3 regions of the Sinorhizobium sp. RAC02 genome follow, and region 1 is predicted to be linked to each of the others. Evidence: riboswitches for the same ligand, from Rfam matches in the RefSeq annotation. Region 1 holds a riboswitch; each other region holds the start of a gene.
The links. A riboswitch is a leader RNA that binds a small molecule or an ion and turns the genes downstream of it on or off. The one in region 1 is predicted to bind thiamine pyrophosphate.
Positions count from the first base shown of each region.

Region 1 (2,258 bases):
GAAAAGGCACCCGCCGAACGCGCGCTTCGCATCGTGCGAAAGGGCATTCTCACCAACATCTTCAACCCGAAGCTTTCGCTGTTCTTCCTGGCGTTCCTGCCGCAATTCGTGCCGGCGGACGCGGCGGACGCCACGGCGCAGATGCTCTTTCTCGGCGGCGTCTTCATGCTGCTCACTTTCCTGGTCTTCGCCCTCTACGGCGCGCTTGCCGCAGGGTTTCGACACCAGGTCCTTAGCCGGCCAAGGATCATGGTCTGGACGCAGCGCAGCTTTGCCGCCGCCCTTGGCCTCATGGGCCTGCGGCTCGCACTGGCAGACCGCTGACGATCAGGTCCAGAGCGCGTGGAAGTGATGAAGCGGTCCGTGGCCGGAGCCAACAGCAAGGGCATCCGAGGTGCGCACCGCGCCGGCGATGAAGCTCTTCGCTGCGGCAACGGCATCCGCAAGCGGCTTGCCCTTGCCAAGTTCCGCCGCGATCGCGCTCGACAGCGAGCAACCGGTGCCGTGGGTGTTGCGCGTCAGTACGCGCACACCCTCGAACCAGCGTTGCCCGTCGGTCGTCGCAAGCACATCGGGGCTTTGCCCACCCGGCAGGTGGCCACCCTTCAAAAGCACGGCCTTCGGGCCGAGCGCCAGCAAGCGCATAGCCTGATCTTCCATTCCCGCGCGGTCGATCGCCTCCGGTTCACCGAGCAACGCGGCCGCTTCCGGCAGGTTGGGCGTCAGCACGGTCGCAAGCGGCAGCAGGCGCCGCGTCAGCGCCTCGACGGCCTGGCTCTCCAGCAGGGATGCCCCGCCCTTCGCAACCATCACCGGATCCACCACGATCGGCAGCCCGCGACGCGACGAAAGTGCCCTGGCGACAGCCTCGGCGATTTCCGCCGAGGCGATCATGCCGATCTTCACCGCATGCACGCGAATGTCGCCAAAAATATCCGCAATCTGCGCCGCAACGAAGGTAGGGGGCACGAGATGCACGCCGGAGACGCCCTGCGTGTTCTGTGCCGTCAACGCGGTCAGAACGGCCATGCCATAGGTGCCGCGGGCGGCGAAGGTCTTGAGGTCGGCCTGGATGCCGGCGCCGCCTGACGGGTCGGATCCCGCAATCGAGAGAATGTTTGCAATCGCCTCAGTCAACGCGCCTCCTCGCGACGAAGGCAGCAGACGGGCAGCACCCAGTCGACTCCCTCCGCCGGCATGATCCGGTTCAGGTTCAAAGGGTGCTTCTCAGCCCGCCTTCCGGCGGACGCCCCTGTCAGGGACGGGTTTTCGCAAATGCCGCCGCACCTGTCACGCCGAAAGTGACAGATGCGCTATTCGATCACACATTGGCCAATCACGCCTTGGTGACGTGATATTCCTTGATGGCCACCATCTTGATCGCCGGATAGCGCTCTGCCTCGTAGCGCAGCGAGAAGGCATCCTGCGCCAGGAACACCGGATCGCCATCGAGGTCGCGGGCGATATCGCCGCGGCGCTGGGTGACGAATTTGTCGAGTTCGGCCGGACTGTCGGACGAAATCCAGCGGCAGACGGAGAAGCGCGACATTTCGAAGGAGACTGGCAGGCCGTATTCCCCCTGAAGCCGCTCCTTCAAGACGTCGAGCTGCAGTGCACCGACGACGCCGACAATGGCGGGCGAGCCGTCTTCCGGCGAGAAGAGCTGCACAACGCCCTCTTCCGCCATCTGCTGGAGCGCTTCCTTCAGCTTCTTCGCCTTCATCGCGTCTTCCAGCCGCACGCGACGGAGAATTTCCGGCGCGAAGTTCGGCACGCCTTCGAAGACCAGCGCCTCGCCTTCGGTCAGCGTATCGCCGATGCGCAAGGTGCCGTGGTTCGGAATACCCACCACGTCGCCGGCATAGGCCGTGTCGGCCAGCTGGCGCTGCGAAGCGAAGAAGAACTGCGGCGCCGACAGGCCGATCTGCTTGCCCGTGCGGGCAAGGCGCACCTTCATGCCGCGTTCCAGCATGCCGGAGCAGACGCGGGCAAAGGCGATGCGGTCGCGGTGGTTCGGGTCCATGTTCGCCTGGATCTTGAAGACGAAGGCGGTCATCTTGTTTTCGGCCGCATGCACCTTGCGCACGTCGGCAACCTGGTCACGCGGCGGCGGGGCGATGGCGCCGAGCGCGTTGATCAGATCGCGCACGCCGAAATTGCGCAGCGCCGAGCCAAAGAAGACAGGCGTCATGTGGCCCTCGAGGAAGGCCTCGCGATCGAACGGCCGGCAAACCCCTTGGGCAAGCTCGAGTTCCTCG
Region 1 covers NZ_CP016450.1:2,917,746-2,920,003, forward strand. The annotation lists gene BSY16_RS14025 (LysE family translocator) at 1-324, shown strand, start outside; gene thiD (bifunctional hydroxymethylpyrimidine kinase/phosphomethylpyrimidine kinase) at 328-1,137, opposite strand; TPP riboswitch at 1,168-1,264, opposite strand; gene BSY16_RS14035 (peptide chain release factor 3) at 1,337-2,258, opposite strand, start outside.

Region 2 (2,258 bases), 550 kb from region 1:
CGACGGGAATGGCAAGCAGGAGGGAAAGCCCGGTCGAAAGTGTCGCCTGCATCAGGGTAAACTGCGCCACGCGCCAGATATAGGCGTCGAACAGCGGCGTATCGCCGCCGCCGGCATGCGCCAGCAGCATCACCGTCGCCACGCCGACGAAAGCAAGCACGCCGCCGAGGGCAAGGCCCCCGGCGACGCGCAATGTCTTTCGTTCAGCGCGTGCGAAGATCACGTTACTTGGCGCTCATCGCGGCCAGCCATTCGTCGATCCAGGCCTTGCGGTTCGCCGCCACCTCGTCCGATGCCATCAGGAAGGTCTTTTCCGGTTTGACCAGTGCGTCGAAGGCGGCCGGCAGCGGATCCTTCGTCTTGGCGGCCGGCATCATCCAGTTGGTTTCCGGGATGATCGACTGGAAGTCAGGTCCGGTCATGAAGGTCAGGAACTGCTTTGCCAGGTCCTTGTCGTCGGAGGTGCGCGTCAGGCCGGCCACCTCGATCTGCACATAATGCCCTTCGGAGAAGGCGGCCGCCTTGTAGCGCTCCGACTTTTCCGCGATCACATGGTAGGCCGGCGAGGTCGTGTAGGACAGCACCATCGGCGCCTCGCCCTTGGTGAACAGGCCGTACGCTTCCGACCAGCCGGGCGTCACCGTCAAGACGCGGTTCTTGAGCGTGCCCCAGGCCTCGCCCGCCTTGTCGCCATAGACCGACTTCACCCAGAGCAGCAGGCCGAGCCCCGGCGTCGAGGTGCGCGGGTCCTCGATGACGATCTTCTGCGACGGATCGCCCTCGACCAGTTCCTTCAGGCTCGTCGGCGGATTTTTCACCGTTTCGGTGTCGTAGATCACGGCGAAATGGCCGTAGTCATAGGGCAGGAACGTATCGTCGGAAAAACCGCCCGGCACCGTCAGCCCCTCGGGCGTCAGGCCGTGCGCCTCGAAAAGCCCGGTCGCCTTCGCCTCGGTAATAAGGTTGGTGTCGAGGCCGAGCACCACGTCGGCCTTCGTGCCCTCGCCTTCCAGCTTCAGGCGCGTCAACAGCTCGACGCCGTCGGCCACGCCGACCCATTCGACCGTGCAGCCGCAGGTCTTTTCGAAGGCTTCCTTGACCTTCGGGCCGGGGCCCCATTCGGAAACGAAGCTTTCATAGGTGTAGATCGTTAGCGTCTTGTCCTGCGCGAAGGCGGGAAAAGCGATGGAAACGGCAAGTGCCGCAATCGAGGACAATACAATCTTGCGCATCCGCGCCTCCTAGTCTGTTCACAAACGGGAATAGGGCGCTGGAATGTGCCGTCTAATCCCTCCGCCGGTACGAGCCGGATCAGGTTCTTCGGGTTGGCGAAACCGCCTCTCAGCCCATGGATCGAAACCCACAAGCACCCCGTTAGAGCAGGAAAAGGCATAATCCCGCTTGTGACAGTGCGCAAGGGGTTGTGCGGGCAAGCACCCTCCGGTCGATGCAAAACGGCACGGCCCCGGCCTGTTCCATGCGGAACAGCGCGGGGCGGGGCGATGTGGGAAAGTCCAATTACCGGATGAGAGAGGCTCATCCCCCGGAACTCAGGAGAGACCCATGCGCAAGTTCATCGTTTCCGCCACCGTTGCCCTCGTTGCAGCCGTTTCCTTCGCCGCCCCCTCGCAGGCCGGCTACTACAGCTACGGCCACAAGCCGCACTGCTTCATCAAGAAAGTGAAGTCCTACGATTACTACGGCAACGTCATCATCAAGAAGATCAAGGTCTGCAAATAAACCACCCGCCCCCTGACCTCCCCAAAAGCCCGGATGTCCCTGCATCCGGGTTTTTGCTTTCTGGGTGTTATCGGCCAGAGCCAGCAGTACGAAAGGAAGCCGTCATCTTCAAAAAAAAGTCCCCACATTTTCCCCACCCCGCAAATCCATGCCTACAATCCTCTCATCCCGCCGAAGGATACGCTGCCAGGCGTGGCAGTCAGGCGGGATCGGCGCTTTCGGTGCGGGAAGGACGTGAACCTTCACCGGAAGGGCCTGCGGAAAATGGTCTCCCTCCGGCGATCCGGGGGAAACGACGGGGGCGCCGGGCCGGGCCTGCCGTTTCTCCTGATAAATTCGACGGGCGTGCCTGTGGGGCACACAAAGGGATCGGGTTTGGCGCCGGGTGACGTCCGCGGGGTTTACCCCGGTTCGTCCGGCGCGATGGAAGACGGTGCCGACCGGCAGCCATGGCTGCGGCGCCGTAAGTCTGAGGGCGTGCATGGCGCTTTCCCTGCGGAAAGGCACGCCACCGTTCC
Region 2 covers NZ_CP016450.1:3,468,454-3,470,711, reverse strand. The annotation lists gene thiP (thiamine/thiamine pyrophosphate ABC transporter permease) at 1-220, opposite strand, end outside; gene thiB (thiamine ABC transporter substrate binding subunit) at 225-1,232, opposite strand; TPP riboswitch at 1,272-1,384, opposite strand; gene BSY16_RS32465 (hypothetical protein) at 1,564-1,740, shown strand.
Region 2: it holds a riboswitch for thiamine pyrophosphate, as region 1 does, so the genes downstream of both, thiB (thiamine ABC transporter substrate binding subunit) here and thiD (bifunctional hydroxymethylpyrimidine kinase/phosphomethylpyrimidine kinase) in region 1, are expected to answer to the same signal.

Region 3 (2,258 bases), 900 kb from region 1:
GAGCTGGTGCTGGAGCCGCGCAAGGACGAACGCCTGTCGCTTTTTGCCGTGCGCCCCGGCTCGTTTGCCGTGCAGCACGTCCTGCTCTTCCACGCTGACAATGCCCGGGCGGCCTACTGGCAGATCGGCGAGGTCGCCTATGCGCTGGTATCGGAAAGCCTAAAGGCCGACGACCTGGCGGAAACCGCGCGGGATCTCTCGCGCACGCTTTACTGATCAACCGTTCCACCGAAGGAGACCCATGATGGAACCCGTACAACAGCGATTTGGCTACGGCGCGAAGGCGCAGTCGGCCGCCCTCTTCGACGAGGGTCTGCGCCAGCATATGCTGCGCGTCTACAACTACATGGGCGCAGGCCTAGTCATCACCGGCCTCGTCGCCTTCATCGTCGGCTCGACGCCGGCCCTCTACGTGCCGATCTTCTCGTCCCCGCTGAAGTGGGTCGTGATGCTGGCGCCGCTCGCCTTCGTCTTCTTCTTCTCGTTCAAGATCCAGACGATGTCGGCCAGCACGGCACAGATGATGTTCTGGGCCTTCTGCGCCGTGATGGGCCTGTCGCTCGCCTCGGTGTTCCTCGTCTTCACTGGCACGAGCATCGCGCGCACCTTCTTCATCGCGGCCTCGATGTTCGGCACGACGAGCCTTTACGGCTACGTGACGAAGCGTGACCTGTCGAAGTTCGGCTCGTTCCTGATCATGGGCCTGATCGGCGTCGTCATCGCCTCGATCGTCAACATCTTCCTCGGTTCGAGCGCGCTGCAGTTCGCGATTTCCGTGATCGGCATCGTCGTGTTCGTCGGCCTCACCGCTTGGGACACGCAGAACATCAAGGAACAGTATGCCGAAAACATCGACCAGGAATCGCAACAGAAGATGGCCGTGTTCGGTGCGCTTTCGCTCTACCTGAACTTCGTCAACATCTTCCAGCTGCTGCTGAATTTCACCGGCGAGCGCGAATAGTTTTCGCACTGATTTCAAAGGAAACGGCGGGGCAAAACCCCGCCGTTTCTGTTTGTGCGCACCGCAACAAAACGTGAGTAAAAACTTACATATTTTACCGTGTTGACAAATCGCCCCGTAGCGTCTTTGCTTAAGGCATTCACCAGGGGGGTCCCGACAAGGGGCTGAGATTCTGCTAGCTTTCGCAGCGCAGTGACCCGTTGAACCTGATCCAGTTCATACTGGCGTAGGGACGGTGCAAGCGCTGTTTTGACAGGTGGTCCGACGTCCGGATTCCGTGTCGGCGTCTTTCCATCATTCCGGCTTTAGGACTGGGTCTCCAAACGAAAACTTGGAGCCTCACGATGAATATTGCCGCCCAGAAGCTTACCCCCACCGTCACCACCGGCGCCCTGCCCGCCTCGCGCAAGATCCACATCGCCGGCGAGCAGCATCCGCATATCCGCGTGCCGATGCGCGAGATTTCCCTGCACCCGACCTCCGGCGAGCCGCCGGTCGTGGTCTACGACGCCTCCGGCCCCTACACCGACCTCAGCCATGTCGTTGCCATCGAGGCCGGCCTGCCACGCTTGCGCGAAACCTGGGTTTCAGCCCGCGGCGACACTGTGGGCTATGAGGGCCGCCACATCCGCCCGGAGGACAACGGCTTTGCCACCGGCGAGCGACTGACGCCGGAATTCCCCGTTCGCAACCATCCGCGCCGGGCAACGGACGGCAAGGCGGTGACCCAGCTTGCCTATGCCCGCGCCGGCATCGTTACTCCGGAAATGGAATTCATCGCGATCCGCGAAAACCTCGGCCGCAAGGCGGTGAAGGAGGCGCTTGCCCGTGACGGCGAGAGTTTTGGCGCACACATTCCGGATTTCGTCACGCCGGAATTCGTCCGCCAGGAAGTCGCAAGCGGCCGTGCCGTCATCCCCGCCAACATCAACCATCTGGAAGCCGAGCCGATGATCATCGGCCGTAATTTTCTGGTGAAGATCAACGCCAACATCGGCAATTCCGCCGTCACTTCTTCCATGGCGGAGGAGGTCGAGAAGATGGTCTGGGCGATCCGCTGGGGCGCGGATACCGTCATGGATCTCTCCACCGGCCGCAACATCCACAACATCCGCGAATGGATCATCCGCAATTCACCCGTACCGATCGGCACCGTGCCGCTCTACCAGGCGCTGGAAAAGGTCAATGGCATTGCCGAGGACCTGACCTGGGAAGTCTACCGCGACACGCTGATCGAACAGGCCGAGCAGGGCGTCGACTATTTCACCATCCACGCCGGCGTGCGCCTTCCCTACAT
Region 3 covers NZ_CP016450.1:3,822,100-3,824,357, reverse strand. The annotation lists gene BSY16_RS18320 (anti-sigma factor family protein) at 1-216, shown strand, start outside; gene BSY16_RS18315 (Bax inhibitor-1/YccA family protein) at 245-961, shown strand; TPP riboswitch at 1,096-1,212, shown strand; gene thiC (phosphomethylpyrimidine synthase ThiC) at 1,306-2,258, shown strand, end outside.
Region 3: it holds a riboswitch for thiamine pyrophosphate, as region 1 does, so the genes downstream of both, thiC (phosphomethylpyrimidine synthase ThiC) here and thiD (bifunctional hydroxymethylpyrimidine kinase/phosphomethylpyrimidine kinase) in region 1, are expected to answer to the same signal.